DNA from 3 places in the Atlantibacter sp. MEI4A-1023 genome. Region 2 is predicted to be linked to each of the others. Evidence: predicted binding sites of a transcription regulator. Region 2 holds the regulator's gene; each other region holds the start of a gene.
The links. Region 2 encodes PurR, which represses purine synthesis genes. Its sites were predicted from a motif close to CANGCAAACGTTTGCNTG; they were not measured.
Positions count from the first base shown of each region.

Region 1: ACVV26_RS22025 (nucleobase:cation symporter-2 family protein) is a predicted target of PurR. The motif match lies at 5,040-5,057, and genes of this name have one in related genera.
Region 3: purM (phosphoribosylformylglycinamidine cyclo-ligase) is a predicted target of PurR. The motif match lies at 6,054-6,071, and genes of this name have one in related genera.

Region 1 covers NZ_CM149568.1:4,637,775-4,648,418, reverse strand. The annotation lists gene fabY (fatty acid biosynthesis protein FabY) at 1-51, shown strand, start outside; gene ACVV26_RS22040 (AsmA family protein) at 87-1,826, opposite strand; gene ACVV26_RS22035 (fimbrial protein) at 1,945-2,499, opposite strand; gene ACVV26_RS22030 (fimbrial protein) at 2,563-3,093, opposite strand; gene ACVV26_RS22025 (nucleobase:cation symporter-2 family protein) at 3,597-4,988, opposite strand; gene ACVV26_RS22020 (fimbrial protein) at 5,103-5,630, opposite strand; gene ACVV26_RS22015 (fimbrial protein) at 5,673-6,257, opposite strand; gene ACVV26_RS22010 (fimbrial protein) at 6,406-6,936, opposite strand; gene ACVV26_RS22005 (fimbrial protein) at 6,981-7,532, opposite strand; gene ACVV26_RS22000 (fimbrial protein) at 7,610-8,584, opposite strand; gene ACVV26_RS21995 (fimbria/pilus outer membrane usher protein) at 8,592-10,644, opposite strand, start outside.
Region 2 covers NZ_CM149568.1:2,543,286-2,553,929, reverse strand. The annotation lists gene punC (purine nucleoside transporter PunC) at 1-1,142, opposite strand, end outside; gene punR (DNA-binding transcriptional activator PunR) at 1,266-2,177, shown strand; gene purR (HTH-type transcriptional repressor PurR) at 2,193-3,218, opposite strand; gene cydH (cytochrome bd-I oxidase subunit CydH) at 3,506-3,595, shown strand; gene ACVV26_RS12245 (MFS transporter) at 3,841-5,007, shown strand; gene sodB (superoxide dismutase [Fe]) at 5,044-5,625, opposite strand; gene ACVV26_RS12235 (C40 family peptidase) at 5,745-6,575, opposite strand; gene ACVV26_RS12230 (Grx4 family monothiol glutaredoxin) at 6,908-7,249, shown strand; gene rnt (ribonuclease T) at 7,292-7,942, opposite strand; gene gloA (lactoylglutathione lyase) at 8,039-8,446, opposite strand; gene ACVV26_RS12215 (alkene reductase) at 8,521-9,624, opposite strand; gene ACVV26_RS12210 (TetR/AcrR family transcriptional regulator) at 9,679-10,275, opposite strand; gene ACVV26_RS12205 (DUF1289 domain-containing protein) at 10,430-10,644, shown strand, end outside.
Region 3 covers NZ_CM149568.1:3,351,159-3,361,802, reverse strand. The annotation lists gene ACVV26_RS16030 (EAL domain-containing protein) at 1-489, shown strand, start outside; gene ppx (exopolyphosphatase) at 486-2,033, opposite strand; gene ppk1 (polyphosphate kinase 1) at 2,037-4,097, opposite strand; gene purN (phosphoribosylglycinamide formyltransferase) at 4,321-4,962, opposite strand; gene purM (phosphoribosylformylglycinamidine cyclo-ligase) at 4,962-5,999, opposite strand; gene upp (uracil phosphoribosyltransferase) at 6,223-6,849, shown strand; gene uraA (uracil permease) at 6,956-8,242, shown strand; gene ACVV26_RS15995 (DnaA inactivator Hda) at 8,340-9,041, shown strand; gene arsC (arsenate reductase (glutaredoxin)) at 9,074-9,430, opposite strand; gene bepA (beta-barrel assembly-enhancing protease) at 9,442-10,644, opposite strand, start outside.

The DNA of each region.
Region 1 (10,644 bases), 2.1 Mb from region 2:
CCTGCTAAGCCGTTCGGGCCGCTGGAAGAGGGTGGCAACGAAGAGGAGTAAACCCTTCACCGCCACTGGACGGTGAAGGTGCTGCGCTACTGAAAGGGGTTCGCCTGCGGCTGTTCTGTTGTCGAAGGCGCCTCTGGCGTTACAGGCGTACCCGCTACCACGCCCGCTTGCATGGTTTGCTGAATTTGCTGGCCGTTGGCGGCGTTGATAGTCAGGGTCGCGTTCACCGTGGGTTTTAACGGTCTATCCGCGTTAAGCTGGCCCCGGGCGCTGAGCCGCATATTAGCGTCCCCTTGTAACGGCACCTGCGGCCATCCCCAGTTTTCCAGAACGTTGGCCGGTACTGCCCGGCCATTCAGGCTTAAGGCGATTTGCCGCTCTGGTTGTTGCGCAATCGAGGCGGTGGCTTCCAGCATCCCTTTCCCGGCAAAGGCGCTCAGTTCGCTGATGGTAATGTTATTGCTGTTGGCATTAAGCGCGATAGATGGCCTGCGCACATCCACCCGGTTAAAAGTAGCGGCGGCAGCGTTCAGCGTGGCGTTACCGCTCCAGATCCCCCACTGGCGGTTGCGCGCCAGCTCCAGTAAATTGCCGTAGCCGTCCAGCGCCGTAAGCTGGAACGGGAAAGCGGGATCGATATCAATAATCAGGTTGCGGCTGGCGGAGAATTTGGTCACCGTCACGCGGTTCAGCCATTCCGGCAGCGGCGTCATCCACTGCTTTTTCCAGTCCTCTGGCAGGGTATATTCCAGCCCGGCAATCGCCACATCCGCCAGCGTTAGCCCTTTATCATTGCGCGTCCACTCGCCACGGGCGCGGATCATGCCGCCTTCCCAGCGTGACGTCAGCTGGCTGATTTCCACGCCTTTACTGGATAAATTCGCGTTGGCGATAGGGTCGAAGAAATGCAGGGAACCGTAGATAAATTCAGTGGCATCAAGGGACACTCTCCCTTCTTCACTCTGCCAGTCGTTATTGCTGAAGGTGATGTCCCGCAGTGTCATATCCAGATCGGTCACTGCCCAGTTTGGTCCTTCCAGGCGCGCGTTGGTGACGTCTACCCGGCCCAGTTTCAGCGACGGCAGGCTGGTGACGGGGTAGAGCAGGTCGACAAGGCTTTTATCGCTTTGCAGACGGATATCGCTCAGGCGCAGGTTATCCACCTGCCAGCCGCCATCGGCGTTACGGCGTGCGTTGCCGGTGAGCGAGCCGCGCGCCACGTCCGCGCCGAGGGTAGTGAAATTCACTTCGTCATTATCGATATCGCCCTGGATCAGCACATTGCTGACCGGAATGCCGTTTAACGTCAGTGAACCGGCGCTGAGTTCGATTCTGGCTTTGCTGCCCAGAATGCGTCCGGCTTCCGGCAGCCAGGGCGTCAGGCCCCCATTGACCCGCTGGGCGCTGAGGTTCCACGCGCTGTTCGGGCTGTTGAATGCCATGTCGCTGAGCTGTAAACGGTCGGCCTGGAAGGGGATCGAGGCAGTATCCTGGGAAATATTTAACGTGCCTTCTCGGAGGATAATGGCATCAACATGGAAAGGATCGGTGATTTGGCGGCTGCTCAGGCCAATATCTACGCTTTGCGCCACTAACGTCGCGGGCTGGCCGTTACGTCCAAAGGTCACGTTTTTCAGCAACACGTGCGAAGGTGATGAAAAGCGGTGATCCATCTCATCAAAAGTGATGTGGTAGTCGCTGTGCGCGTTGACCCAGTCGGTGATCCAGTCCGCGCCCCAGCGGGTCTGAAGCAAAATGTACAGCCCCAGGATCGCGACCAGAACGGCGACAAGCAGCGCAACGATGAGCTTTCCAAGAAATTTCATTGTCTTCAATCCGATGAATAGCCAATGAAGGAGTTATGCACGATTTATGGCGATTGCTCAAGGCAGAATGGATGCAGAGGAGTAAAAGCCCATCGTAGGATGGGCTTTACTTATTGTATTACAGACGCTCAAACTGAATTGTCAGTGCGCTTTTTACTGCGCCGGCGGTTGCAGTCTGGCCATTAAGTTTGACCATGGCTACGTTAAAGGTATTTACCCATGATTTAGCCAGCATCGTATCTTCATTAATCTTCAGGAGCTTTTTAGTTTCCGAGTCAAAAACGCCGATACCAATGCCTTTGGCAGCGCCAGTAGAAATCTCACTATTTGACAACACGGTACCGTCTGCATCATCTGCAATGCCCATAAATTTATAAGCCAGTTTGCCTTCATCGGCCATCTGCTTACAGGCCGCCGTGCTTGAATTAGCACCGATTGAAACATCAATGCTGGCGCCTGCTTTAAAATCTTCGCCCTGCTTGACAAGGTTTGAAACATCACCAAGTAGCGCGACTGCATTTTTACTGAGGTACATAGAGCATGACTGCGCAATGCTTTGCGTTACAGCTCCAGTAATGGAGAGTGTAGCGCCTACATCTTCAGCTTGCGCGTTACCTTGAGCGCCAGCTATTAAAGATAATGCTGAAAAAAACATCGGGAGCATTTTTTTCATGTTCAATTTCCTTATTTATATTTTGCATTAAAAATGCCCATTAACATGATGGGCATAACTTTGTTAAAGACGCTCGATATCGATAGTCAGTGAACCATGGACTAAACCCGCTACAGGGGTTTGGCCATTAAGTTGAACCATGCTCAGGCCAAAGCCAATGCCTTCAGGGAGCATGACATTATGGTTGTCGTTAACGTTTATTACTTCACCATTCGCATTATAAATCCCAATGCCGACACCCTGTGCCGCATCGCTTCCGGTATGTGTATTGGCCAGCACTGTGCCGTTGGCATCTGCGGTGCCTTTTAATTGAACGCCAATTTGATTGGTATCAATTTTGTCCATGCATTCTTTGTCGCCACTTACCTGAACGGTGAAAGCTGTCGCACTGGAGACAGATTGATTTTGTAGCGGCAGAGCATCGGCTTTTCCTGACAGGGTTATTGAACTGGTAGAAGGAAATACGGTACATGAGCTTTCTGCGCCTGCAGTGACGACGCCAGTAATAGCAAGTGTAGCGGATTGATCTTCCGCCTGAGCTGTACTTACAACGAAAAGTGTAGAGACAGCAAGCCCTAGTAATGTTTTATTCATATCAAACTATCCTTTAATTTTTCCTAATGATTGAAATAATTTAATAATATTCATCTTATTAATAAAAGTGTTGTTCTTCCATATTTATTGGTGATGCTTTAAAATTATTTATAAACTTTTTGCGATGTAAATTTTATAAGAATATTAAATAGTTGTCATGATTCAATAAATATTTATTTGTCCCATTCAATTGTTCTTTAATGAACTCGTAAATATAGAATATTACTATTTACGCAAAACGATACTTAGAGTTTTCAGGGCTGTGTCATTAATTGTGAAATAATATGATTACGCGTCTGCGCTCAGAACATACGCTATAAAAGTAGAATTTGGTTAGATTGCGTTTTAAAGCCCCGGTGTTTTCATGCCAAAAAAAGTAACTCGTCGGTTTTACAAGTGATTACTACCGTGTAACACATACTGATTAATTTTACGGAGATTGCTCAGGACAGAGTAAGTGAAGGGAGGCGGCGATGGCAATTCGATGCCATCACCGTTGAAAATTATGCTTTTTCCGGCGGGAAAATCAGATTCAGGATAATCGCCGTGATGCCGCCTGCGGCAATGCCGGAGGAGAGTAGGTTTTTCAGCCAGTCCGGGGCAAATTGCAAGATCAGCGGCTGTTGGGACACGCCCATACCTACCGCTAACGACAGCGCGATAATCATGATCGCGCGGCGGTTGAGCGGCTCGCGGGACACGATACGTACACCGGATGCCGCAATGGTGCCGAACATCACGATGGTTGCGCCGCCCAGTACCGGCTCAGGGATATGCTGTACAAAACCACTCACCGCCGGGAACAGGCCCAGCGCAATCAGCATCATCGCCACCACAAAACCCACGTAGCGGCTGGCCACGCCGGTCAGTTGGATTACACCGTTATTCTGGCCAAAGCAAGAGTTAGGGAAGGTATTGAACACGGCAGAAACAAAGGAATTCAGGCCATTCGCCAGCACGCCGCCTTTCAGGCGCTTCATATACAGCGGGCCGGAAACCGGCTGTTCAGAAACGTCAGAGGTCGCGGTGATATCGCCGATGGTTTCCAGCGAGGTCACCATAAAAATCAGCATCAGCGGGATCAGCAGGTTCCAGTCAATACTCAGGCCGTAATAGAGCGGCGTCGGAACCATAATCAGCGCGTCGTTGGTCGGTGCGGTGTTTTGCGGCAGCATATCCAGCGCCCAGGCGACGACGTAACCGACAGCCATGGCGATGACCAGCGAGGCAACGCGCAGATAGGGGTTACGCTGGCGGTTAAGCAGGATAATTACCGCCAGCACTACCCCTGCCAGGAACAGATTCATTGGCGCGCCGAAGGTTTTATCGCTCATCGCGGCATAACCGCCGCCAATAGAGGTTAAACCAACCTGAATCAGCGACAGGCCGATAATCATCACCACCACGCCGGAGACCAGCGGAGTAATAATGCGGCGCGCCAGGTGCAGTACCCGGGAGAGCAGCATTTCGGTGCAACTGGCCAGCATTAATGTGCCGAACAGCGCCGCCATCATAGTCGGGATATCCGCGCCGCCATTTTTCAGCGCCAGGCCACCCATAATCAGCGGAGAAACGAAGTTAAAGCTGGTGCCCTGAATAGACAGCAGACCAGAGCCCACTGGACCCCAGGCTTTAATCTGGATAAGGGATGCCACGCCGGAGGCGAACAGCGACATGCTGATGATGTGCTGGGTGTCCTGCGCCGGTAGGCCGAGCGCCTGGCAAATTAACAGCGCGGGCGTGATGACCGCAACAAACATCGCCAGTAAATGCTGGCCAGCGGCGAACAGAGTTTGCGGTAGCGGTGGGCGATCTTCAAGGCGGTAAATCAATTCACTGTTTTGAGTCTGCGCAATCGGTTGCGCATCTTGTGACTCTACGGCGTTAACAGACATCAGAGGCAGTCCCACGGTGGAAAAGCGGGCATTTTATCGGACTGAAGGGTAAAAGCAAACGGTTGCTAACGAAAAGTCTTTGGCGAAACGCCCATCGAAAGATGGGCGTGGAGATTACAGACGTTCGATATCGATAGTAACGTAGGAATTAATATTACCACTCACTGCCTGGCTACCTGTCAGGCGCACCATCTGCAGGCCAAAAGTGGTGTCTTTTTTGACGGTCAGTAAGCCGGTATTCACTGCCACCGGTTTGTTGTCGCCATCAAACATGCCAATTGCTACGCCTTTCGCGGCGCTATCGTCGGTTAACAGGTTTGCAAGCGCGGTTCCGTCACCTTCATCCGCAACGCCAGAAAATCTGAAGGCCATTTTTCCTTCGTCAACCAGGGTTGTGCATTTTGGATCCCCGTTTACAGAGAGGTGAACAATATAAGGTGACGTCGCATTGTCGCCCTGATTAATTAAGTTTTCGGGTAGTTCCAGTAAAGAGACGGAAGTCTCGCTGGATTGTACTGAGCAGACGGTACCCGCTGGTTTGACGGTGCCATCAATTGCCACGGTCGCGGAATTATCTTGCGCCATTGCTGACCCTGTAATAAGCAGAGCGGACATGGCCAGACCTAAAACTGTTTTTTTCATAACGCTAAATCCTTTCAGATTCCAGGTAAAACGAACGTTGAATTACAGCCGTTCGATTTGCACCGTGAGGTTTGTCTGGATATTCCCTGCTGTCGCCACCTGGTTATTCAACTGAACCAGTGAAAAATAGAGCGGGAAAGAGGCCGTCGACGTGGTAGCTTTGCCATCCTGGCTGGCGCCCGGAAAATGCGCAATGGTGACATTCGGCGCAATGATATTGTTAAACATATCGGAAAGCTGCACACCGATCCCCTGAGCGGCGGAACTGCTGGTGTCCGTATTCGCCAGGGAAGTCCCCTGGCTATCATCTGTTGTGCCCAGGAATTTCAGACCAATATTTTTATAGCCTTCGTTGGCATCGCAATTTTCACCACCAAGTTGGACATAGATATGATCGTCTGCGCTTTGCTTATTTATTTGTGATCCCTGAGCAGGTAAATATCGGTCTTCATGCGACAGGTTAAGCAAATATTTACTCATCAGGACGGTACAGCCGCTTTTTGTATTTTCCAGGCGGGCATAAATTGTCATACCCTGCCCGTGGCTGATGATATCTTCAGCCATCGCTGTATTGGTGATGGTCATTAAAGCGCTACTGACCATAAACGCTAGTGCTAATTTTTTCATTGCGTTCTCTCTTTATAGATAATTGATTTATTCCTGTTACCAAAAAGCACGCCCTATTTTCACAGGGCATGCCAACGAGTGACTCAACGATAATTCATCGTTGAGTGGATTCATTTTGGTAATTAATAAGCTGGAATTATCAATTCAATTACAGACGCACCACATCCAGGGTCAATGAACTGTGGACATTACCTGCAACCACCGTTTCTCCACCCAGCGCGACCAACTGCAGTCCAAAGGAGCCCACCGCCGTGGATGGGATAATCTCAGCCACATTCACCGGAAGCGGTGAATTTGTCGTGCCATCATAAACTCCAATAGCAACACCTTTTGCGCCTGCTTCGCTGACATCGGCATTAGCCAGCACATCGGTATAAGCACTGTCTGTTGTACCATGTAACTGGATAGCAACTTTACCTACGCAAGCATTGTTACCATCTGTAGTGCTGCTGCCAATGGAGAAGGGAACATTGGTCGGGTTAGTTGCCACCTGCCCCGGGGTGATCATCTCTCCGACTTTACCCGTCAGAGAGACAGATGCCTGGGTATAAACGGTACATTCAACCGCATCGGCAGTTACCGTACCAGAAATATCCAGCGTTGCGGAATGGTCAGTGGCCTGTGCTGCGCCAATGGAAAACAAGCCAGACAGCGCTAAACCAAGTAATGTTTTTTTCATTTTCAATATCCTTTTGTTTATTCGTAGAATACGAATGCGTGAAATTACAGACGTTCAATCTGTACGGTCAGAGAACCGTTAATAGAACCGGCTTTCGCGGTCTGATTATTCAGTTTCACTACACCAAGCAGAAGCTGTGAAACATTTGAATCAGGTTTAGCGAGCATGGTGTCCTGGTTAACCTTTACGATATTGCCTTCGAGATCGTAAAGCGCGATACCCACGCCGGTTGCGCCATCAACGCCCGCATTGTTTGCCAGTGAAGTCCCGTCACCGCTGTCAGCGATGCCCAGGAATTTATAGGCAATTTTCTGCTCACGCGCGTTATCTGAGCATTCCTGATCGCCAGACAGGCTAATTTCTACAGTCTGGATACTGGCATTACTCAGGCCATTGGCGCCTTGTGCAGTCAGGCTGTCAACGTTATCACTCACATTGACAGTCGGCTTACTCAGGTTAACCATGCAGGCGTATTGATGAGTGACAGAACCGGTCACAGTTAGTGTTGCGGATACATCGTTAGGGCTGACTTCTGCCTGAGCGGCGCCAACCATAACCAGTGTTGAAATCGCTAATCCCAAAAATGACTTTTTCATAATTTAATCCCTAATGTTTTATGAATGAAATAGGTGAAAAATATTCACGAAAGTGAACATCCTTCCCTATTTCCTGGTTAAAGATAATTAATACGCAAAGTGATCTGCGCTTTAACTTTTCCAGTGGAAATTTTTCCCTGTGTTCTGGCATAACGCACGCTAAGAGGCAGGCTATATCCGCTTTGTTGTGGCAATGAAATATCCATAGGCAAACCGGGAACCATCACGTTTTGGTTATAGAGCATTTCTATTCCTACTCCGCTGGCGGGATTATCTTCAGACACATTTTTAAATATTGATGGGCTTTGTGGATCATTGGTGCCTTCAATATTAATGCTGGCTTTTTGGGTGTTCAGGCATAACAAATTTACGCTGACGGGGTGCGCAGCGGCATTACCGCGATTTTCCAGAACCGAGGAATCTACCGGCGGCAGATCGATCTGCGGATTTGGTACCTGGATCGTGCAGTGCGCTTTCGGGGTTAACACTGTCATCGCCAGGTTCACGACCAGAGAATTGTCATTGAGTGCCAGCAGTGACGGTAAATTAATGTTCACCGTGCCGCTCTGGACAATGCCGGTTTTGATCGCTTCAAGGCGTAGTTTGATATCGTCCGTCGAGACCACGGCTTTAGATAAATCCGACATCGGCTCGTTAAACGGCAGCACCCACTCTTTTCTGGGCTGGCCGGGTTTATCAAAAATAACCGTTATCCGCAGGCCCAGGCCGGGCAGTTCGGTAGCAAACACGCCCGATCCCTGTTGCGAGGCGGCGATGCGCCCACTTAACATCTTGTGGATTTTCTCAAGGCACGTGCCAGTGAGGTTGTGGTGAGAACCAGTCAGTTGCGCCAGCGACGCCTCTTTTTTATACAGAACTGTGCCTGTCGCCACATTGGCGGTGCGTAACGGCAACTGTACGGTAAGGGGCACGGTAAGGTTTTGGGCATCAGAATGCCGCGCTTTGCAGTCGCCCGGCTCTGCAGCAAAAGCGGCGGCGTTAAGCGCAAGCGCCAAAAGTAGAGCTGTGGTCAGAATAAAGAATTTGTTCATGGCATCATCACTGGCAATTCACTGAAAGCAACGCGAGGGGTAGCGTGGTATCGCTCGCCGGGATAACAAAGGGCGCAGCGCACTGCTGCTTTTCACCCCAGTCAAATGTCACCGTTCCTTTTTCCGGGGCGGCATTGAGGTAAACCTGCCCCTGGTCGCCAATGTAATAAGTGGCGTCGTTGCCTTCGATGCGGGCGCGGGCACCAAATGGCAAGAAATCACCGTTGTGTTTAACGGTCAGGACCATTTTATGGCCGGTGATCGCGGTAAATTGCGCCAGCACGACGGCGTCTTTGGTTGGTACGACCTGTGTCGCGGTACTGGTGAAATCGACCTGTTTACTGGTTTGCGTGTCAACACGTAGAGGATTGCGGTGATAGGCGCGTAAATCCGGTGCAATGGCATATCCGCGTGAATCCGTGATGGTGTGTTGACCCGAGTCCAGCACCACATCCGGCGCGCCGGGAATAGCAACCAGCGCCTGGCTGCCGCTCGAATAGCGACCCGCAGTAATGCCATGACGATGGGCAATAATGTTGCCCGACGCATTCCATGAGAGGTATTGGTTGTCCCCGGTGTACCAGGTCGCATCAATGTCGCCGTAGCGACCCTGGTAGTTCAGCCCGGCGGAGCCGCTTTTCGTATCATCTTGCCCATTCTGATGCGCATAAGAGACCTGAGTATTCCAGGTGAGATCCTGACGATCGCCGACTCGTCCGGTGATCCCGACCTGCTGGGAAACGTCGTCCTTCAGCCCTGACATGGTGGTCATATTCACCATCGGTTGTGCGTTCGGGAACATTTCGCTGAACGGGATAGATAAGGTTAGGGCAAGCTGTTTATCCCATTCCGCCGCACCATTATCGCGCGTCATACTGTAAGCCAGTGAGAAACTGGCCGATCGCCATGCGCCATTCCAACCCAGTTGCCACATCCGTGATACCGAACTGTCGGCATTTTCGCTTCGGCTTACCGTGGCGAAAAAACTGTGCTCGCTGGTGAGCGACTGGTTGATGGTCATGTTGTATTCACGCCGTTTGGTGGAGTCATCAAACAGCTCGCGTGATTCTGCCCAGTCATTGAACGACAGATAGTCATTCAGGTAATAGCGGCTATCGATCTGAATTTGCGTGTCGGTTTCCGGAATGCTGTTGCGGTAGGTCAGACGCAGCATTTCACCACTGTTTTCCTGGGATCCGCGACGGCGGCTGTTACTACGCGTGACATCCAGCGCAATCCCCCCGGCGCGTTGCAAATCAAATCCGAGGCCCAGACTGTATGCCTGGTAGCGTTCATGATACTGGCTGCCGCCATAGAGCGTGGTATTCAGCGGCAAACCCCATGACAGCGTGGCCTGCACTATGTCGGGATCTTTCTCCACGGCGTTGTCGCCAGAGAGATAGCGCCCGGCCACAAGGTTGTATTTTATCTGCCCGGTACGCAGCAACTGCGGCACATTGGAGTAAGAGATAGTGCTGTGTGACTCTGAACCGTCAGCTTCAGTGATGGTCACATCCAGCTTTCCGCCGTTAGAAACCGAAGACAGATCGCTTATCACGAACGGGCCCGGCGGAACGGATCGCTGATAAATAACATTGCCGTTTTCTCTCACGGTGACCCGGGCGTTACTTTTGGCGATACCGCGAATCAACGGGGCAAAACCCGTTAACTGATCCGGGATCATGTCATCATCGGAACTGAGCTGCGCACCCCGTACCATCACGCTATCAAAAACATCGCTGGGCGTGCTGGCATCGCCGAGGGTAAGCTCGCCTTTCAGGCTGCGAACGGCGGTTTCGACATAGTTGGTGATGTTCTTCCACCCTTCTTCTTTACTCACCGTCGAGTTGTTGCGGTAACGCCAACGCCCCAGATTGAGCCCATTGGTTAAGTTGGCGTAAATCGAGTCTGTTGTGTCGCCATGGTGCGTGATGTACTGCTGCCCGGAGAGCTGATACATGCTGATTAACGCTGGGATACCGTCATCCCACTCTTCAACAGGAACGCCAGTCAGGGTTTCGTCGCGCAATACGGTTTGGGGTAGCGAGATATCCAACTGC
Region 2 (10,644 bases):
TGCATGCGATAGCCCAGAGTGACAATCAGCACGGTAGACAGCATCACGCTGGTGGTAGAGAGCAGCGGCGCGGAAGAGACCAACCAGGAGACCGCCAGGCTGGCAATAAAGCACAAGCCCAGCTGCAAGGTGTTTTGCAGCGCGGCGGCACGGCCGGTCGCCTGGGGGAACGGTTGCAGGGCAGATGCCACCACGATGGGATAAATCGCGCCGTTCACCGCCGCCATCAGGCAGAACGGGATCAGCACCAGCGTCAGGCTGGCATTCGGCATGAGCCCTGCGCCCCAGGTGGCGACCACGCTCAGCGTAAACAGAATCAACAGCCACGGCAGCATCTGCGGGCCATGCCATTTTTTCAACGCGCTGCGACAGCCGTAACCGCCAATCAGAAACGCGATGGTTTGCGGCACATAGCTCAGGCCAATCGCCGTTGGTCCGTAACCCATGTCATTAAGGATAAACGGCGAGCCGGTGAGCCAGGCAAAGAAGCTGGCGGAGCAGCCTGCGTAAATGAGCACGTTGCCACGGTAGGTTTTGGAACGCAGCAACGTCATGAAGCTGAGCGACGGCGCGTCGGCATGGTGCGCCGGCGCACGCGGTTTCAGGCGCAGCGCCGGGATCATCAAGACTAGGGTGACGGCAAACAGCACCAGGAAAATCACTTTCCAGTCAAAATGATGCAGCAGCCAGCTGCCTAACAGCGGGGCGAGAGCAGGCGACAGCGCGACCAGCGGCATAATGGTGGCGAAAATGCGGTTGGTGCGGGTCGCGGGATAATAATCGGTGACCAGCGCCTGCCAGGTTACGGCAGCGGCACAGACGCCTACCGCCTGGACAAAGCGCAGCGCCAGCAGCATGGCGGTATTGTCTACCCACAGCATGCCGAGACAGCCCACGGCGAATATGCCCAGGCCCGCCAGTAAAATCGGCTTACGGCCATAGCGATCGGATAACGGGCCCCACGCCAGTTGCGCAACGGCAAACCCGGCCAGGAATAAACTCAGGCTGGCGCTAACGGCAGAGGCCTCTGTGCCCAAATCCTGCTGAATGGCGGCAAACGCCGGTAAATACATATCGGTAGCCAGGAAGCCCAGAACGCTTAACCCTGCCAGCCAGACTAAAAAACCTCGTGAAGGACGCATGGTAATTCTCTTCTTTTTTGATCTGATAACGCTTATTACGGACGCAGGAGTGTACAAAAGTGCAATCGTCCTTGTGAAACGTTAATATTTGCACGTTCCTTTCAAATTTTTTGCAGGCAGAACATGTGGTCTGAATATTCACTGGAAGTGGTTGATGCGGTGGCGCGTAACGGCAGCTTCAGCGCGGCGGCGCAGGAACTGCACCGGGTGCCGTCGGCGGTGAGCTATACCGTTAAACAACTGGAAGAATGGCTGGCGGTTCCGCTATTTATCCGCCGTCACCGGGAAGTGGAGCTAACGCCTGCCGGGGCGTGGTTTTTAAAAGAGGGCCGTTCTGTTATCAGAAAAATGATGGTCACGCGCCAGCAGTGCCAGCAGATCGCCAACGGCTGGCGCGGGCAGCTCTCTATTGCGGTGGATAATATCGTCAAACCGGCGCGTACCCGCCAGCTAATCCTTGATTTCTATCGTCATTTCGACGATGTGGAACTGATTGTCGCCCAGGAAGTGTTTAACGGCGTGTGGGATGCGCTGTCGGACGGGCGCGTCGAGCTGGCGATTGGCGCGACCCAGGCGATCCCGGTGGGCGGACGGTTCGCGTTTCGCGATATGGGGCCGCTAAGCTGGCAGTGTGTGGTGAGCGCCAGCCATCCGCTGGCGGCGGAACAGACACCGCTCAGCGATGACCAACTGCGCCAGTGGCCGTCGCTGGTACTGGAAGATACCTCGCGCTCATTGCCCAAGCGCACCACCTGGCTGCTGGATAATCAGCGCCGCGTGGTGGTGCCAGACTGGGCGACAGCGGTGGCGTGTTTAAACAACGGCTTGTGCGTCGGCATGGTGCCTGCGCATGTGGCGCACGACCCGGTAGTGGCAGGGCACTGGAAAAAGCTGGAACTGGACGACCCGTTCCCGGACTCCCCGTGCTGCCTCACCTGGAAACAAACCGATACTTCACCTGCGCTGCTGTGGCTGCTGGATTATCTGGGCGATAGCGAAACGCTGAACCGGGAGTGGTTGATGGAGCCGGAATAACCGGCTCCGGGAGGATTAACGGCGGTAGTCGCGGAACGGACCGTCTGCGACGGAGCGGCGCTCAATCAGACGCGGATGCACTTCGATGGTTTGTGACTCTTCGCGCTTATTCACGATGCGGTCGAGCAGCATATTAAACGCGGTTTCGCCCAGGGAATCTTTCGGCTGATGAATGGTCGTCAGCGCCGGGCTGAAATAGCGCGCGTTGCGCACATTGTCATAACCGATCACCGAAATATCCTGCGGCACCCGCAGGCCCATCTCATCGGCGGCGCAAATCGCGCCCATCGCCATCACGTCGCCGCCGCAGAACACGGCGGTAGGGCGCGGCTGCTGGGAAAGGATCTGCTGCATGGCGCGATAGCCGGATTCCGGCTCGAAATCACCCTGCACAATCCAGTTTTCCGGCACGCTGATTTGCACTTCTTCCAGCGCTTTCAGGAAACCGGCCAGACGGCCCGCGCCGGTGTTACGTTCCAGCGGACCGGGGATCACGCCGATTTCGCGGTGGCCGCGCTCAATCAGGTAGCGCCCGGCCATATAACCGCCCTGGAAGGCGTTATCGATCACCGAGTCGGTGAAGTCGGCTTTGGATTCGCCCCAGTCCATCACCACCATCGGAATATGGCGATACTCTTCCAGCATCGACAGCAGGGATTCCGGGTATTCGGAGCACATCACCAGTAAACCGTCGACGCGCTTTTGCGCCATCATCGACAGATAGGCGCGCTGTTTTTCCTGGTTGTTATGGGCGTTACCGAGGATCAGCGTATAGCCTTTGGTGAAACAACTGTTTTCCACGGCTTCGATAATTTCAGCAAAATAGGGCGCTTCGCTGCTGGTCGCCAGCAAACCGATAGATTTGGTGTGATTAACTTTTAAACTGCGCGCCACGGCGCTCGGGGAATAGTGCAATTCCTTGATGGCTGCCCAAACTGCGTTGCGTGTTTCTTCCGCAACAAAGCGGGTTTTGTTAATCACATGCGACACAGTTGTAGTGGAAACGTTTGCGCGTTTAGCGACATCTTTTATTGTTGCCATTCTTGTTACTCCAGACCCTCTCCGAGCCCCTGTTCATCACAGGTTAAACGTTTGCCTATGCCAACCTCGGTCCGCAACATTTCGGTTGCAGTATGTCGGGGATTGCGACATTAAAAGGAGGGGGTCAATGGCTGGTGAAAAATAAGGTAGCGACGGATTTTGTCTGATCTTGCGCAAAAGGGGAAGAGGGAAAACGCATATCAGCTTAAATCCCGTGGTAATTTTGTCTGAATTTATGCAAAAATGATCTGCACACACTTTTAATGTGGGTAACAAGGAGAGCAAAAATGAGCACAGACCTGAAATTTTCTCTGGTGACGACCGTTATCGTGCTGGGACTGATTGTGGCAACCGGTTTAGTTGCGGTACTGAACTAAACAGAAATTACATTTCGACCGCGTTTGGCAATAACAAACACCAGAAAATGGCTATTTTTTGGTGTTTGGTTCGATTTCCTGACTCCCGCTTCTGTTTCACCTCATTATTCACATTTGCGCAAAAATCTTTTGCCAAAATGGTTACTTCCTTTCTGATGTGACAAATGTCACTCTTTGCTTCTTTTTTGCTACAAGTCGCCGTGTAGTAAACACACGTGAAGCGACACGATTTCTGGAATTCACCAATGAAAATAAATTATCCGTTGCTGGCGCTGGCTATCGGCGCGTTTGGGATCGGCACGACTGAGTTTTCACCGATGGGGCTGTTGCCGGTCATCGCAAAAGGTGTCGATGTCTCGATCCCTGCTGCCGGAATGCTCATCAGCGCCTATGCGGTAGGGGTGATGGTTGGCGCGCCGCTGATGACGCTGCTTTTGTCTCATCGTGCACGGCGCAGCGCGCTGATCTTCCTGATGGCGATTTTCACTCTCGGCAATGTGCTTTCTGCCATCGCGCCGGATTACGCCACTTTAATGATCTCACGCATTATCACCAGCCTGAACCACGGCGCGTTTTTTGGCCTGGGGTCGGTGGTCGCGGCAAGCGTAGTGCCGAAACATAAACAGGCCAGCGCGGTCGCCACGATGTTTATGGGCCTGACGATTGCCAATATCGGCGGCGTGCCTGCTGCCACGTGGCTCGGCGAGACCATCGGCTGGCGGATGTCGTTCCTGGCGACGGCGGGCCTCGGCGTGATTTCTATGGTTAGCCTGTGGTTCTCGCTGCCGAAAGGCGGCGCAGGCGAACGCCCGGACGTGAAAAAAGAGTTGTCGGTACTGATGCGTCCGCAGGTGGTCAGCGCACTGTTAACCACCGTCTTAGGCGCGGGGGCGATGTTTACGCTGTATACCTATATTTCCCCGGTATTGCAGCATGTTACCCACGCGACGCCGCTGTTCGTTACCGCGATGCTGGTGCTGATTGGCGTCGGTTTCTCCCTTGGCAACTGGCTGGGTGGCCGACTGGCGGATAAATCCGTGACCGGCACCCTGAAAGGCTTTTTATTGCTGCTGATCGTGATTATGGCCGCTATTCCGTGGCTGGCGCGCAGTGAATTTGGCGCGGCGCTGAGCATGGTGGTATGGGGCGCGGCGACCTTTGCGGTGGTGCCGCCGTTGCAGATGCGCGTGATGCGCGTTGCCAGCGAAGCGCCGGGACTGTCGTCATCGGTAAATATCGGGGCGTTTAACCTGGGCAATGCGCTGGGCGCGGCGGCAGGCGGCGCGGTGATCCAGGCGGGGTTAGGGTTCAGCATGGTGCCGGTGATGGGCGCAATGATTGCATCGGTCGGGCTGGCGCTGGTGGTGCTGTCATCAAGACGTGAACGCGAGACGCTGTGTGCGGCGGAATAAAAAACGGAGAAGGGCGACCTTCTCCGTGACAGGGGCTTAGGCGGCGAAGTTTTTCGCCGCAAACTCCCAGTTTACCAGCGCCCAGAAGTGCTCCAGATACTGCGGGCGGGCGTTGCGGTAATCGATGTAGTAAGCATGTTCCCACACGTCCACCGTCAACAGCGGTTTAGCATCGCTGGTTAGCGGAGTACCGGCGTTAGAGGTTGAGACAATCGCCAGCGCGCCGTCAGGTTTTTTCACCAGCCATGTCCAGCCAGAACCAAAGTTCTTAATAGCCGCATCGGTGAACTGCGCTTTGAACTCCGCAAAGCTGCCAAACGCCGTGTTGATGGCGTCAGCCAGCGTGCCGGTCGGCTCGCCGCCCGCCTGAGGTGCCAGGCAGTGCCAGTAGAAGGTGTGGTTCCACACTTGTGCAGCGTTATTGAAAACCCCACCTTCAGCGCTGCGCACGATCTCTTCCAGTGATTTTCCTTCAAACGCGGTGCCTTTGATCAGGTTATTCAGATTGGTGACATAGGCCTGATGGTGCTTGCCGTAGTGGTACTCCAGGGTTTCAGCGGAGATATGCGGCGCGAGGGCCTCTTTGGCATACGGTAATGCAGGTAATTCGAACGACATTGCTTCACTCCTTATTATGTTTCACTAAATTCCACAAATTTAGTGTGGCTTTAGGGTAGCAAATCAAAAGGGTAAGCAAAAGATGAAGTTACCTGCCTGTTAGCCAGGCAGGGGGAGGATTAACGAATAGTTTTTGACGTCATTACGCGGCGTGCACCCACATAATGGCGCTGCCAGTAATCTTCGCTGAGAGACGTAATTTCAATATCGCGACCAGAGCGCGGCGACTGGATAAATTTCCCGTTGCCGACGTAAACGCCCACGTGGTCGGCGGTGCCACGGCCACGGGTGCGGAAGAACACCAGGTCGCCGCTTTCCAGCTCCGCCACGTTCACCGGCGAGGCGTCGCGCAGGTGGTACATTTCATTGGCGGTACGCGGAATGCGGAACTTCACCAGATCTTTATAGGCGTAATAAATCAACCCGCTGCAATCAAAACCGGTACGTGGCGAAGAGCCGCCCCAGCGGTAGGGTTTACCAATCTGGCCCATCAGTTTATTCATGGCGGTTTGCTGCGCCTTCTGCACCCGGATTTTATGCGCTTCGGCAATGCTGGTCGGCTTGCTGGTTTTTGCCGTCACGCACTTTTTCTTGCCGGTTTTGCGGGATGTGGTACAGGTCTGTTTGACGACGTCCGCAGCGGCGGTCACAGGTTGAGCTACCCGACGATTTTTGGCTACGGTTTTGGAAGAGGTGGCAGTTTTTTTACCGGAGGTGATTTTTTTAGCGCTGGTTGCTTTCGCGGTCTTTGCTGCTGATGTTTTCGTGGTTTTTTTCTTTGCTGCGGTCTTGCTGGTCGTGGTCTTTTTGCTGCTGGTCTTGGTTTTTGTGACTTGCTTATGCACGGCTGAGGGACGTGCGTTCTCCGACGCCTGAGCTAATGGCGTAAAGCTTAAAGAGGCAAAAAATAGAGCACAAAGCGTAAGCGAAACTTTATTCATCCGCGCCACTGAGCGTTCCCCTGAACTAAGCTGACAATCATGCCAGCGGGTGATTTCCAAAAACCCGTCGATTCTAATCTATAAAATTGCTCTAAGGTAATAGAGTTATTATCCCAAAACGCTGTTTTGGTACCGGGCGCAAATAAAATAACCAACTGGCGAATCGCATGAGGGTTATTTGCACAATAGTTGAGTGAAAGAGTAAGGCTTTACGCGGTGAAAATGTTATTCTTGCCACATGTTTACCGGGACTGTGGCGTTGTATCTACCCGATTTACACGGTTCCCTGATAACCAGTAAAATACAGGCTGTTTGCCTGAGAAGCTTGAGGAAGCAAGACAATGAGCACCACAATCGAAAAAATTGAACGCCAAATCGCTGAAAACCCAATCCTGCTGTATATGAAGGGCTCTCCGAAACTGCCGAGCTGCGGTTTTTCCGCTCAGGCCGTGCAGGCGCTGTCTGCTTGCGGCGAACGTTTTGCTTACGTTGATATTCTGCAGAACCCGGACATCCGCGCCGAGCTGCCGAAATACGCTAACTGGCCGACCTTCCCGCAACTGTGGGTAGACGGCGAACTGGTCGGCGGCTGCGATATCATTATCGAAATGTATCAGCGCGGCGAACTGCAACAGCTGATCAAAGAAACGGCTGAGAAGCACAAAGAATCTGACGCGGAATAATTCGCACAAGCATAAAAAAAGCGACCTGAGGTCGCTTTTTTTTTATTCGTCGGCCTGTAGCGGCGGCACAGGCCAGCCGCCGAGCCGCTTCCAGCGGTTGACGATTTCACAGAACAGCAGCGCCGTTTGTTCGGTGTCGTACAGCGCCGAGTGCGCCTGAGTGCTGTCAAACGGGATACCCGCCGCCAGGCAGGCTTTCGCCAGCACAGTTTGCCCTAATGCCAGGCCGCTTAACGCCGCGGTATCAAAGGTAACAAACGGGTGGAAAGGGTTGCGCTTCAGGGAGGCGCGTTCCGCCGCCGCCATCAAAAAACCGTGATCGAACGTGGCGTTGTGCGCCACCATAATCGCCCGGTTGCAGCCGCGATCTTTTATGCCTTTGCGCACCATTTTAAAAATGGCGTGTAGCGCATCGTATTCGCTGACCGCGCCGCGCAGCGGGTTATGGGGATCGATGCCGTTAAAGGCCAGCGCTTCGGGTTGTAACAGGGCGCCTTCGAAGGGTTCGACATGGAAGTGCAGCGTCTCGTCGATACCGAGCCAGCCCTGTTCGTCCATTTTTAGCGTGACGGCTGCAATTTCCAGCAGGGCGTCGGTTTTAGCGTTGAATCCGGCAGTTTCCACATCAATCACGACGGGATAAAAACCACGAAAACGGTCGCACAGACCGGTAAGTTGAACGTTGTCGGACATCAGCGTCTCTATGTTGGGGAATAAAAGCAGCGCGTATTATGGCAAAAAAAGGGAGGAGTTGCAGCAGGACGGGCGCAGTTAGCGCCCGCCAGGTAATCAGTTACCGAGGCCTTTGCCAGCGTCTTTGGCTTCGATCAGTTCGATTTTGTAACCGTCTGGATCTTCTACGAAGGCGATAACCGTGGTGCCGCCTTTAACCGGGCCTGCTTCACGAGTGACATTGCCGCCGTTAGCGCGAATGCGTTCGCAGGCTTCAGCCGCGTTATCAACGCTTAGCGCGATGTGGCCGTATGCAGTGCCGAGTTCATAGCTGTCCACCCCCCAGTTGTAAGTCAGCTCGATAACCGCTTCTTCACTTTCTGGACCGTAGCCCACGAAGGCCAGAGAGTACTTGTACTCTTCGTTTTCGCTGGTGCGTAGCAGGGTCATGCCCAGCACTTTGGTGTAGAAATCGATAGAACGTTGCAAATCGCCAACGCGTAACATGGTGTGAAGTAAACGCATAACATCCTCGTTATCGGTAAGTTTTTAGCCATCAAGAGAATTTTAGTATAGCGGCGATGCGTCGCCGCTATCAATTACGATTGCAGCGTCGGGTAGTCGATATAGCCTTCCGCGCCGCCGCCGTAGAACAGCTCCGGTTTCTGCGCGTTCAGTTCCGCTTTACGCTGCAGGCGCTCTACCAGATCGGGGTTAGCGATATAGACGCGGCCAAACGCCACGGCATCGATATAGCCTTTGGAAATCAACGCTTCGGCTTTTTCCACCGTGTAAGCCCCTGCGCCAACGATCACGCCTGGATACTGCTGGCGCACTTTAGCGCGGAATTCATCGGAGTAAGGCTTGCCGCCTGCCCAGTCTGGTTCGGAAATATGCAGGTAGGCCAGGTTACGCTTCGCCAGTTCGCCAATCAGATACAGCGCGGCTTCTTCCTGGTCTTCGCCGTTGTCGAGGCCGTTGAACGGACCCAGCGGTGAAATACGGATGCCGATGCGATCGGACGCCCAGGCATCGCTGACTGAATCCACCACTTCAAGCACTAAACGGGTGCGGTTTTCGATGCTGCCGCCCCAGGCGTCGGTGCGCTGGTTAGAGGCCGGGGACAGGAACTGGTGCAGCAGATAGCCGTGGGCGGCGTGCAGTTCCACCAGATCGAACCCGGCTTCGCGGGCATTGATGACCGCCTGGCGGAAGTCATTCACGATACCCGGGATCTCTGCTGTTTCCAGCGCGCGTGGGGTAGAGGTGTCAACCCGGATGGCGTGCCCCCGCTCATCACGTAAAGAAGTGCGGGTTTCCGCACGGATCGCCGAAGGAGCGACCGGCGCTTCGCCGCCTGGTTGAAGGCTGGCGTGGGAGATACGCCCGGTGTGCCACAGCTGTACCGCGATACGGCCATCGCGTTCATGAACGGCGGCGGTGATTTTCTTCCAGGCGGCGATTTGTTCATCGCTGTGCAGGCCCGGCGCACCCGCATAACCTTTAGCTTGTGCGGAAATTTGGGTCGCTTCACTGATGATCAGACCGGAGCTGGCGCGCTGGCGGTAATACTCCACCATCATGGCGGTCGGGATATCGCCCGGCTCAATGCTGCGCAGACGGGTCAGCGGAGCCATAAATACGCGGTTCGGCGCGGTGACAGCGCCCACTTTTAATGGGGTAAACAGTTTTTCTGAAGACATATAAACTCCTGAGTAGACCGGTCGTCTAGCAATGTTCGAAATAAAAAGCACCTGTTACTCAGGTGCTGAGAGTAGTGATTGTACATGCATCAACGCGCTCTCTAAGGGCAGCGCACTGCGCGAAATTTTGGCCTGTAAGCTGGCACCCAGCCACAGCGCGTAAAGCACGTTAGCGGCGGAAACGGCGTCCTGGGTTAACGCCAGGCTGCCTTCTTTTACACCCTGCGCCAGATTCTCTGCCAGTAGAGCGACAATTTTCGCCGCGCCGCTCTCCAGCGCGATACGCAAATCTTCCGACAGATCGCACACTTCGGCAGAAAGTTTCACCGTCAGGCAGCCGTTAATCTGGTCGTGCTGGCAAAACTGCTGCAGCGTTTGCTGATAATGCGCCAGTAGCTTTTCGCGGGCGTTGGTGCCGGGCGCAGAGAAGTGCTGCGTCAGGCGCTGATGATACGCCGTGTAATAGCGTTCCAGCATCGCCACGCCAAACGCCTCTTTAGAGCGGAAGTAGTGATAGAACGAGCCTTTTGGCACTTCAGCCGTTTTTAACAGTTCGCTCAGCCCCATGCCCACAAAGCCCCGGTGCAGGCAAAGTTGCTCGCCGGTGGCCAGGATATGTTCGCGGGTATCGTGTTCAGCTATCTTGTTCATGGCGATTACTGTAGTAGACCGATCGGTCTAATGCAAACTTTTAATCGTCAATACGGAAATTTTTCGGTGACGTTGTCACATAAAAATTCGCGTGGCTTGCAACAACCGCTATCACAGGCTTCAATTACAGCAATGCGTTCTTCCCGGAGGGCCTGTGGCCGAGCAACTCGAGTTTTTCCCGATCCAAAGCCCGTGTCGCGGGATTTGCCAGTCTGATGAAAAAGGCTTTTGCCGGGGCTGTATGCGCAGCCGGGACGAACGCTTTAACTGGCAATCATTTAGCGACGCCCAGAAGCAGGACGTGTTACGCCTGTGCCGTCAGCGCTGGTTGCGTAAGCTGCGCGCCAGTAAAACTCCGCAGGATGATGA
Region 3 (10,644 bases), 810 kb from region 2:
ATAAACTTAACGCCGTCTTCTGTCTGCCGGGTGCCGTTTGCCGGTGAAGTTAAAACGATGCTGGCGAAATACCAGGTAGAACCCTGGCAGCTTATCTTTGAGGTGACCGAAAGCCAGTCGCTGTCGAATATTGAGCAGGTCAACCTCACGCTGACCGCATTACGCAACCTCGGTTGCCGTATCGCCATTGACGACTTCGGCACCGGCTACGCCAGCTATGCGCGGTTTAAAAACGTTACCGCAGACATTTTGAAAATCGACGGCAGCTTTGTCCGTAATTTGTTGTCCAGCAGTATGGATTACCAGATTGTGGCATCGATTTGTAATCTGGCGCGGATGAAAAATATGCAGGTAGTGGCAGAGTATGTGGAGAGCGAAGAAGTGAGAGAAGCCCTGCTGACACTGGGTATTGATTACCAGCAGGGATATTTAATTGGCAAACCGCAGCCGATTGAAAGCCTGGTCAACGGGCAAGCAAACGGGGGTTAGCCGTTTGCCGCCGCGTCAGAGATCTGTTCTTCTTCAATCAGCAATTTCCACCCGGTAACGGATTCCCAGTACTGCTGCTCGCGCTCCAGGTCCAGCAACACCAGCGCGTTCTGGCTAAACCAGCCGTTTGGGAAGCGCAATGTCCAGTGGTTGTCGTCGGTTTCCAGCACCAGCGTCGGCGGGGTGGTTGTCGACTGGCGTTGGTTATTGAGCAAAACGCCTAACCGAAACAGTTGGATCAGCGGTAAATACTGCTTTTTCTTAAACAACGCAAAGCGCGGCAGTTCATCCAGTTTGATGCCTTTACGGTGATAGCGGACCAGCGTCGCCATTAGCATCTGCTGTTCCTGGTTGAAGCCCGGCAGATCGCTGTGCTGCAAAATATAGGCGGAGTGACGATGTAGCCCGCTGTGGTTGATGCTCAGGCCTACCTCATGCAGCAGCGCCGCCCATTTCAACAATGCCGAGAGCTGCGGGTCGGCAAGCTTAGGCTGCTGCGCCTGCCACTGATCGTACATCAGCGTGATGGTATCCAGCACCCGATGTGCCTGATCGCGATCGATATGGTATTGGTTCGCCAGGCTTTGCGCGGTACGGCTACGGATATCCTGATGGCGGAAACGGCCTTCCATTTCATACAGCACGCCCTCACGTAGCGCGCCATCGGAAAGACGTAGCTCGCGGATCCCCAGCGCATCAAACACGCCGCACAGAATCGCCAGGCCTGGCACAAACACCGTCTTGCGTTCTTCCGACAGGCCCGGCAGGCTCAGTGCGTCAAAGGATTTATGCTTCAGCACCTCGGCACACAGCATTTCCAAACGCTCCGGGGTGATCAGGCCATCTTTTTCACCCATCGCCAGCAACACTTCGTGAGAGGCTTTAATCGAGCCGGAGGCCCCAAGCGCCACGTTCCAGCCCTGAATGCGGAACTGCCAGGCCAGGTTTTCCAGTTTTTGCACCGCTGCCAGCCGCGCACGGTGGAAGTTTTCCGGGCTAATGACGCGGCCAGGAAAGAACATTTGCGCAAAGCTTACGCAGCCCATACGGCGGCTTTCCACCAGCCTGGGCTCGAAATCTTCGCCAATCACCAGTTCGGTCGATCCGCCACCGATGTCGATCACCAGCTTGCGGCCTTTTTCCGGCTGGGTATGTTCCACGCCCATAAAAATCAGACGCGCTTCTTCATTGCCGGAAATAATCTCAATTGGATAGGGGATCACCTCTTTGGCGCGCTTAAGAAAATCCGCGGCGTTTTGCGCCTGGCGTAGCGTATGCGTACCCACAATACAGACGTTCTCCGCAGAGAAACCCTGTAAACGTTCCGCGAACAGCGACAGACAGGTCAGGCCGCGCTCCATGGCCTCTTCGCTAAGGATATTGTTTTCATCCAGACCATCCGCCAGGTGGACGCGCTGTTTAAGCCGGCCAATGATCTGCATGGCACCATCCACCACGCGGGCGATCACCATATGGAAGCTGTTGGAGCCAAGATCGACCGCAGCGAACTCCTGCGGTCGGGGAGCGTTTTGAGTTATCGGCATAGATTATTCTGGCTGTTCGAGTGATTTGATGTATTCGTAAATCGCTAGCTGGGCGCGCAGTTTACGGCGATTGCCGCGCGGAACATAGCGGTTACTGAGTTCTTTATCCATGTAGCGTGCTTTTACCGTATCGTTGAACAGCAAATCAAGGATATCGAGAATGCGCTGCTTAAGACGTGGGTCAAGCAGCGGCGTCGCCACTTCAATACGGTAATCGATATTACGGGTCATCCAGTCTGCGGAAGAGAGGAAAACTTTTGTATCGCCGCCGTTTTCAAATACGTAAACCCGGTCATGCTCCAGGTAACGGTCAACGATGCTGATGACTTTGACGTTATCGCTGATGCCCTCCAGTTGGGGGATCAGCGAGCACATGCCGCGAATCAGCAGGTTCACCGGTACGCCGGAACTGGACGCCGCATACAGGCGGTCCACCAGGCCTTTATCGACCAGGTTGTTTAGCTTCAGGGTGATGCCGGAAGGCAGGCCGTTCTGGGCATTGGCAATTTCTTTGTCGATCATTTCATACAGCAGGCGCCGCGAGTTCTGCGGTGAAACCAACAGATAATCAAATGTCACCGGGCGGTATGGGTTTTCAATAAAGTTGAATACCCGGCGTACTTCGTTGGTTATGCGCGCATCGGCGGTCAGTAACGAGTAATCGGTATAGATCCGGGCGGTCTTTTCGTTAAAGTTACCGGTGCCGATATGCGCATAACGCACTACGTCCTCGCCCTCTTTACGGGAGATCAGGAACAGTTTGGCGTGGATTTTCAGGCCTGGCGCGGAGAAGATCACATGTACGCCCGCTTCCGTCAGGCGTTTCGCCCAGTGGATGTTGGCTTCTTCGTCAAAACGCGCCTGTAACTCCACCACCACGGTGACTTTTTTACCGTTATGCGCCGCGTGGATCATCGCGTCGATAATGCGCGAATCTTTGGCCACGCGGTAAATATTGATTTTTATCGCCAGCACGCTTGGGTCAAACGAGGCCTGGCGCAGCAGTTCCAGCACGTGCTCAAAAGTGTGGTAAGGGTAGTAAAGCAGCACATCGCGCTCGCGGATCGCATCGAAGCCGTTGCGGAATTTATCAAACCAGACATGGCGCAGACGCGGCAGCGGCTTGTTCACCAGATTGGCTTTGCCCACGTTCGGGAAGCTGATGAAGTCTTTGAAGTTGTGGTAACGGCCACCGGGTACGATAGAGTCATAGCGCGAAATCGATAATTTCTGGCGCAGCATTTCCACCATGGCGTCGGGCATGTCGCGCTGGTAGACAAAGCGCACCGGCTCTGCCGTCAGACGCTGTTTCAGGCTGGAAGACATCAGTTCCAGCAGGCTGGATTCCATCTCATGCACCAGGTCGTATTCGGCGTCGCGAGTCATTTTCATCGAATAGGCGTTGAGCGCATCGTAATCGAAGAAACCTTTAAAAATATCGTCCAGGCAGAAGCGCAGGATATTATCCAGCAGGATCATCGGCTTGCGGCGGCGCGGCGTTTCCGGCGGCAGGTTTACGAAGCGCGGCACTTTATCGGACGGGATTTCCAGCAGCGCGTAGCGAATTTCATCGCCGCGAATGATCTCTACCGCCAGATAGGTGTAATCATCTTTTAAAAACTGCACCAGGTCGGTGTCGCGATACAGCAAAATTGGCGTAATGTGCTGGCGCAGATAGTGTTTGAAATAGTGGCGCAACCAGCCCTGCTGGTTTTGTGAAAGCTGGCGTTCGTTGATCAGGAAGATTTGGTTACGCGCCATTTCCAGCAGCAGATCGTTATATAACCCGTCAAATTCCTGATCGGCTTTGAGGACCCGCGACTGGATCTTGCCCAGCAAATGGCGGGAATGCGAGGTGATACCTTGCTCCTCGCTGATCAAAATGCGGCGTTTGAGTTCGGCGAAGCGAACCTTATAAAACTCATCAAGATTATTGGAATAAATCCCCAGAAAACGCATCCGCTCGATCAGCGGGTTGCTTTTATCCGCAGCTTCCTGCAGCACACGCTCATTGAATGACAGCCAACTGAGCTCTTTCTCGATGTATAGTTTTTCCTGACCCATGACTACTGACACTCCGGTTATCTCACTCGGGACGTGGAAAATCCGTCTCGATACTATTATGGCGAGCGAAGACCCGCGATGTCCAACGATGCCACAAAAGTATGACAGCTACATGAGCGTGGCGGCGCTAAGTGACTTTTTTGTTTCATTTATTTGGCATAGGCCGAAAACAAAACAGGCCCGGTATCTACCAGGCCTGATCGTTGTTTAACGCGTGAAGCATTTACTCTTCGGACGCATAGCCCTGGGCGGGCAGCGGTTTGCCGTCGAGCCAGGCTTCGTTGCCGTGCATCGTCAGGCGGCCTTCCATAAACCAACTGACCACCAACGGATAAATGGCGTGCTCCTGGGCCTGCACCCGGGCCGTCACGTCATCTTCATTATCGCCTTCGAAAACCGGCACGGTCGCCTGCAAAATCACCGGTCCGCCGTCCAGCTCGTCGGTCACGAAATGCACGGAAGTGCCGTGCTCTTCGTCGCCGTTTTCGAGCACCTGTTGATGGGTATGCAGGCCGGGATATTTCGGTAGCAGGGAAGGGTGGATGTTGATCAGCCTTCCACGGTAATGCGCTACAAACGCCGGGCTCAGAATGCGCATGTAGCCAGCCAGCACCACCAGATCCGGGGCGTAAGCGTCGATTTCCAGCATCAATTCGCGGTCGAACGCTTCGCGGCTGGCGAACTGGCTGGCCGTGAGCGCATGGGCGGGAATGCCCGCCTCTCTGGCGCGTTCAAGGCCGAGCGCGTCGGCCTTATTGCTGAATACCGCGCTAATGGTGCCGTTGATCTTCTTCTGTTGGCAGGCGTCGATAATGGCCTGCAAGTTGCTTCCGTTGCCAGAAATCAGCACCACAATGTGTTTCATTACTCAATAACCACGCGTTGTTCGGAATCAGAAGCCTTGATGATACCGATTTTCCATGCCTTTTCGCCACGCGCATTGAGTAAAGAAATCGCTTTTTCGGACTCGCTCGCAGGCAGCGCGATAACCATTCCGACGCCGCAGTTAAATGTGCGATACATCTCGTGTTTGCTGACGTTGCCTGCTTTCTGCATCCAGTCAAATACCGCAGGCCACTGCCAGGAGGATTCGTCGATTACGGCCTGGGTGTTGTCCGGCAGCACGCGCGGAATGTTTTCCCAGAAGCCGCCGCCGGTCAGGTGGGCGATAGCATGGACATCAGCCTGCTCGATCAGCTCCAGGATAGATTTCACATAAATGCGCGTCGGGGCCAGCAAGTGATCCGCCAGCGATTTGCCTTCCAGCTGCGTGGTTAGCGGGTCGCAGCCGCTGACTTCAACGATTTTGCGCACCAGGGAATAGCCGTTGGAGTGTGGACCGCTGGAAGCCAGCGCAATCAGCACATCGCCATCGGCCACTTTGGAACCGTCGATAATCTCTGACTTCTCGACCACACCCACGCAGAAACCCGCTACGTCGTAATCTTCGCCGTGATACATACCCGGCATTTCCGCCGTTTCGCCGCCAACCAGCGCACAGCCGGACTGTAAACAGCCTTCGGCGATGCCGGTAATGACGCTGGCTGCGGTATCCACATCCAGTTTGCCGGTGGCGTAGTAGTCCAGGAAGAACAGCGGTTCTGCGCCCTGTACCACCAGGTCGTTAACGCACATGGCGACCAAATCGATGCCGATGGTGTCGTGACGTTTTAAATCCATTGCCAGACGCAGCTTGGTGCCGACGCCGTCGGTGCCCGATACCAGAACCGGCTCGCGATATTTCTGCGGCAACGCGCACAATGCGCCGAATCCGCCCAGTCCGCCCATGACTTCAGGGCGGCGAGTTTTTTTCACGACGCCTTTAATACGGTCGACCAGAGCATTACCTGCATCAATATCAACGCCGGCATCTTTATAGCTGAGAGAGGTTTTATCGGTCACTGCACAATCCCCACGCGGTTGCGGTAGTAAGAAAACGCGGCAATTCTAACAGTGCAGGCAAACGTTTGCGAGCCTCTTATTTAGCGCATTTAAAATCTTATGGCATAGACTGATTTCAGTTCGGTTGATCCCGATCATGACCATTAGATATGGCGCAGCGGCGAAAAAGCGGTATAATCCGGCGATTTTTTTTGTGGCTGCCACCTTTCTGGGGAGAAAGAGTATGAAGATCGTGGAAGTGAAACACCCACTCGTCAAACACAAGCTCGGGCTGATGCGTGAAAATGATATTAGCACCAAGCGCTTTCGTGAACTGGCCTCGGAAGTGGGCAGCCTGCTGACCTATGAAGCGACTTCCGACCTCGAAACCGAGAGAGTGGTTATCGAAGGCTGGAACGGCCCGGTAGAAGTCGAACAAATCAAAGGCAAAAAAATTACCGTGGTGCCGATCCTGCGTGCCGGTTTGGGCATGATGGAAGGCGTACTGGAGCACGTACCGAGCGCGCGTATCAGCGTGGTAGGCATCTACCGTAACGAAGAGACGCTGGAGCCGGTTCCTTACTTCCAGAAGCTGGTTTCCAACATCGACGAGCGTATGGCGCTGGTGGTTGACCCGATGCTGGCGACCGGCGGCTCAATGATCGCCACTATCGACCTGCTGAAAAACGCCGGCTGCCACAGCATTAAAGTACTGGTACTGGTTGCCGCGCCGGAAGGTATCGCCGCGCTGGAGAAAGCGCACCCGGACGTGGAGTTGTACACTGCGTCTATCGACAAGGGATTGAACGAGCACGGATACATCATTCCGGGCCTCGGCGATGCCGGCGACAAGATTTTTGGTACTAAATAAATGAACTCATTAAAAAAGCCGACTTCGATAGTCGGCTTTTTTTTGGGTTATTCATCAGTAATCGTTATTTCATAAATCATTACAACAACACTCAGAGGAAAACACTATGACGCGCCGTGCTATCGGGGTAAGCGAAAGACCACCGCTGCTTCAAACCATCCCGCTTAGTTTGCAGCACTTGTTCGCCATGTTTGGCGCAACCGTGCTGGTGCCAATCCTGTTTCATATCAACCCGGCCACTGTACTGCTGTTTAACGGTATCGGGACCCTGCTGTATCTGTTTATCTGTAAGGGCAAAATCCCGGCCTATCTTGGGTCGAGCTTTGCGTTTATCTCTCCGGTGTTGTTACTGCTGCCGTTGGGTTATGAACTGGCGCTGGGCGGCTTTATCGTCTGCGGTGCGCTGTTCTGCCTGGTGGCGTTGATTGTCAAAAAAGCCGGGACTGGCTGGCTGGACGTGATGTTCCCGCCTGCGGCGATGGGCGCGATTGTGGCGGTTATCGGTCTGGAACTGGCGGGCGTGGCGGCCAATATGGCGGGCCTGCTGCCAGCGGAAGGGCAGATGCCGGATTCCACCACCATTATCATTTCGCTGGTAACGCTGGGCGTGACGGTATTTGGCTCGGTACTGTTCCGCGGCTTCCTGGCGATTATCCCGATCCTGATCGGCGTGCTGGCGGGTTACGCGCTCTCCTTCATCATGGGCGTGGTTGATATCACGCCAATTAAAGACGCGCACTGGTTCGCGCTGCCAACCTTCTACACCCCGCGCTTCGAGTGGTTCGCTATTTTCACTATCCTGCCTGCGGCGCTGGTGGTGATTGCCGAACACGTCGGGCACCTGGTGGTAACGGCCAATATCGTCAAGAAAGACCTGATTCGCGATCCGGGCCTGCATCGCTCCATGTTCGCCAACGGTTTCTCCACCATGATTTCCGGTTTCTTCGGCTCCACGCCGAACACCACCTACGGTGAAAACATCGGCGTAATGGCGATTACCCGCGTTTACAGTACCTGGGTTATCGGCGGCGCGGCGATTATCGCGATTCTGCTCTCCTGCGTCGGTAAACTGGCGGCGGCGATCCAGATTATCCCGGTTCCGGTGATGGGCGGCGTGTCGCTGCTGCTGTACGGGGTGATCGGCGCGTCCGGTATTCGCGTACTGATCGACTCCAAAGTGGATTACAGCAAAGCGCAAAATCTGATCCTCACCTCGGTGATCCTGATCATCGGCGTCAGCGGCGCGAAAGTGCATGTTGGCGCGGCGGAGCTGAAAGGCATGGCGCTGGCGACCATTGTCGGTGTGCTGCTGAGCCTGATTTTCAAATTAATCAGCGTACTGCGCCCGGAAGAAGTGGTGCTGGACGCGGAAGATCAGGAAAAAGCCTCCTGATCCTGGTAAACCGGGCGGATCTGCCGCCCGGTTCAATACGCGGCCTTTTCTGTGATAAACTCAGCGCGATTTTACTCAGGCACTGGTTGAGGTCTCTCTGAACACACCGGCACAGCTCTCTTTGCCACTCTATCTACCCGATGATGAAACTTTCGCAAGTTTCTGGCCGGGTGATAACCCTTCTTTATTAGCCGCGCTGCAAAACGTGTTACGTCAGGAGCACAGCGGTTATATCTACATCTGGTCTCGCGAAGGGGCAGGGCGCAGCCACCTGCTGCATGCGGCGTGCGCAGAACTCTCGGCGCGTGGCGATGCGGTAGGCTATGTTCCTCTCGATAAACGCACTTGGTTTGTCCCTGAAGTGCTTGATGGCATGGAACAATTGTCGCTGGTGTGCATTGATAATATTGAATGCATAGCGGGCGATGAGCTGTGGGAAATGGCGATTTTTAATCTCTATAACCGCATTCTGGAATCCGGCAAAACGCGATTGTTGATCACCGGCGACAGACCGCCGCGCCAGCTTAATCTCCAGCTTGCTGATTTAGCCTCCCGCCTCGACTGGGGGCAAATTTACAAGCTTCAGCCGCTGTCGGATGACGATAAACTGCTGGCGCTACAGCTGCGGGCGCGCCAGCGCGGGTTTGAACTGCCGGAAGATGTGGGGCGTTTTTTACTCAAGCGGCTCGATCGCGAGATGCGCACGCTGTTTATGACGCTGGATCAGCTGGATCGCGCCTCAATTACCGCGCAGCGCAAATTAACGATTCCGTTTGTGAAAGATATTCTCGGACTGTAACCGCAGGCTGCCGCGCCTGCGGTTAAGGCGTGTTAAAGGATTTCCAGCACCGACTCCGGCGGGCGGCCAATACGGGCATTCCCGTTAGTCACCACAATCGGGCGCTCAATCAGTTTCGGGTTTTCAACCATCGCGGCGATAAGCTGTTCTTCCGTCAGTGCCGGATCGCCGAGTTTCAACTCGCTATAAATCTCTTCTTTCTGGCGCATCAAGTGACGTGCACTGCTGTATCCCAGTTGCTTAAGCAGCTGTTTGATCGTTTCCGCGTCCGGTGGCGTTTCCAGATACAGCACCACCTCCGGCTCAACGCTGTTATCTTTCAGTAAATTCAGCGTTTCGCGGCTCTTGGAACAGCGGGGGTTATGGTAAATCGTGACCTTACGAGACATTCTTTCTCCTTTTACATTTTCTCATAGGGGCGGAATCGCATCTGCAACTGGCGGAACTGATCGATACGCGCATCGTAGCGCGCCTGTTGCAGGCTGCCGACTTTCACTTGCGAACTGGCGCTGCTTAACAGCGAAATAGACTGATCGAGCCTGCCCAGCAGCGCCATGACTTCCGCGCGAGCCGCCAGTTCCTGGTCGCGGTTGCCGAGCGCAGCCTGCGCCTGTGCCAGCAGATCCCAGCCGTTGGAGTCATCGGGATGGGAGAAGGTATAGCGGTTAAGGATTTTCACCGATTCACCTGGCTGTTTCGCTTCAAGCCAGGCGTTCGCCAGGTTCAATTGCAGCACCGGATTATTTTTCAGATCCGGGGCATTTTTCAGGCGATTAACCGCATCGTTGGCTTTATTCAGCCCTAAGTCGATATCGGTTGAGAGATCCAGATACCACGGATTTCCGGGTTGGGCGGTAATCAGCGGCTGCAACAGCGTGCGCGCTTCGGCGAAGTTTTTCGCCACCATCGCCTGCAACGCTTTGCCATAGGCAGCGGCATGTTGTTCACGAATGTTGCCCTTCGACCAGGCATCGAGAATATCACTGGTGAGCTGATTGCGCCCGGAGTTGTACATCCCCAGGGTACGCGCTTTCGCCATATAGAAATCTTCCGACGACTGCGCCACCACCGGACGCATCTGGTTGGCGCGGTTACGCGCATCGGATAAACGGCTTTCCGGCAGCGGGTGCGTCAGCAAAATTTCCGGCGGGCGCGAGGAGTAGCGCGCTTGATCGAGCAGTTTCTCCAGAAATGTCGGCATCGCCTGAGGGTCGAAGCCGGAACGCTGCAACACCTGAATGCCGATGCGGTCCGCTTCCTGTTCGTTTTGCTGGGTAAAACTGATCACGCCCTGCTGAGTACCGGCAAGGGTACCGGTCAGCGCCGCCATACCGGCTTGCGGGCTGGCCATAGCGAGCAGAATCGAGCCCAGCGCGCCCACCCAGGTCAGCGGTGCATTGCGCTTTTGATCTTCCATCGCGCGCGCCAGATGTCGCTGGGTGACGTGAGAAATTTCGTGCGCCATCACCGATGCCAGTTGGCTTTCATTATCGGCGTAGCGGAACAGCGCGGTATGCAGTACCACGTTGCCGCCGAAAAAGGCGAAGGCGTTGATTTCGTCGTTATTGATCAAAAAGAAATGAAACGGCGTGCGTACCGAGTC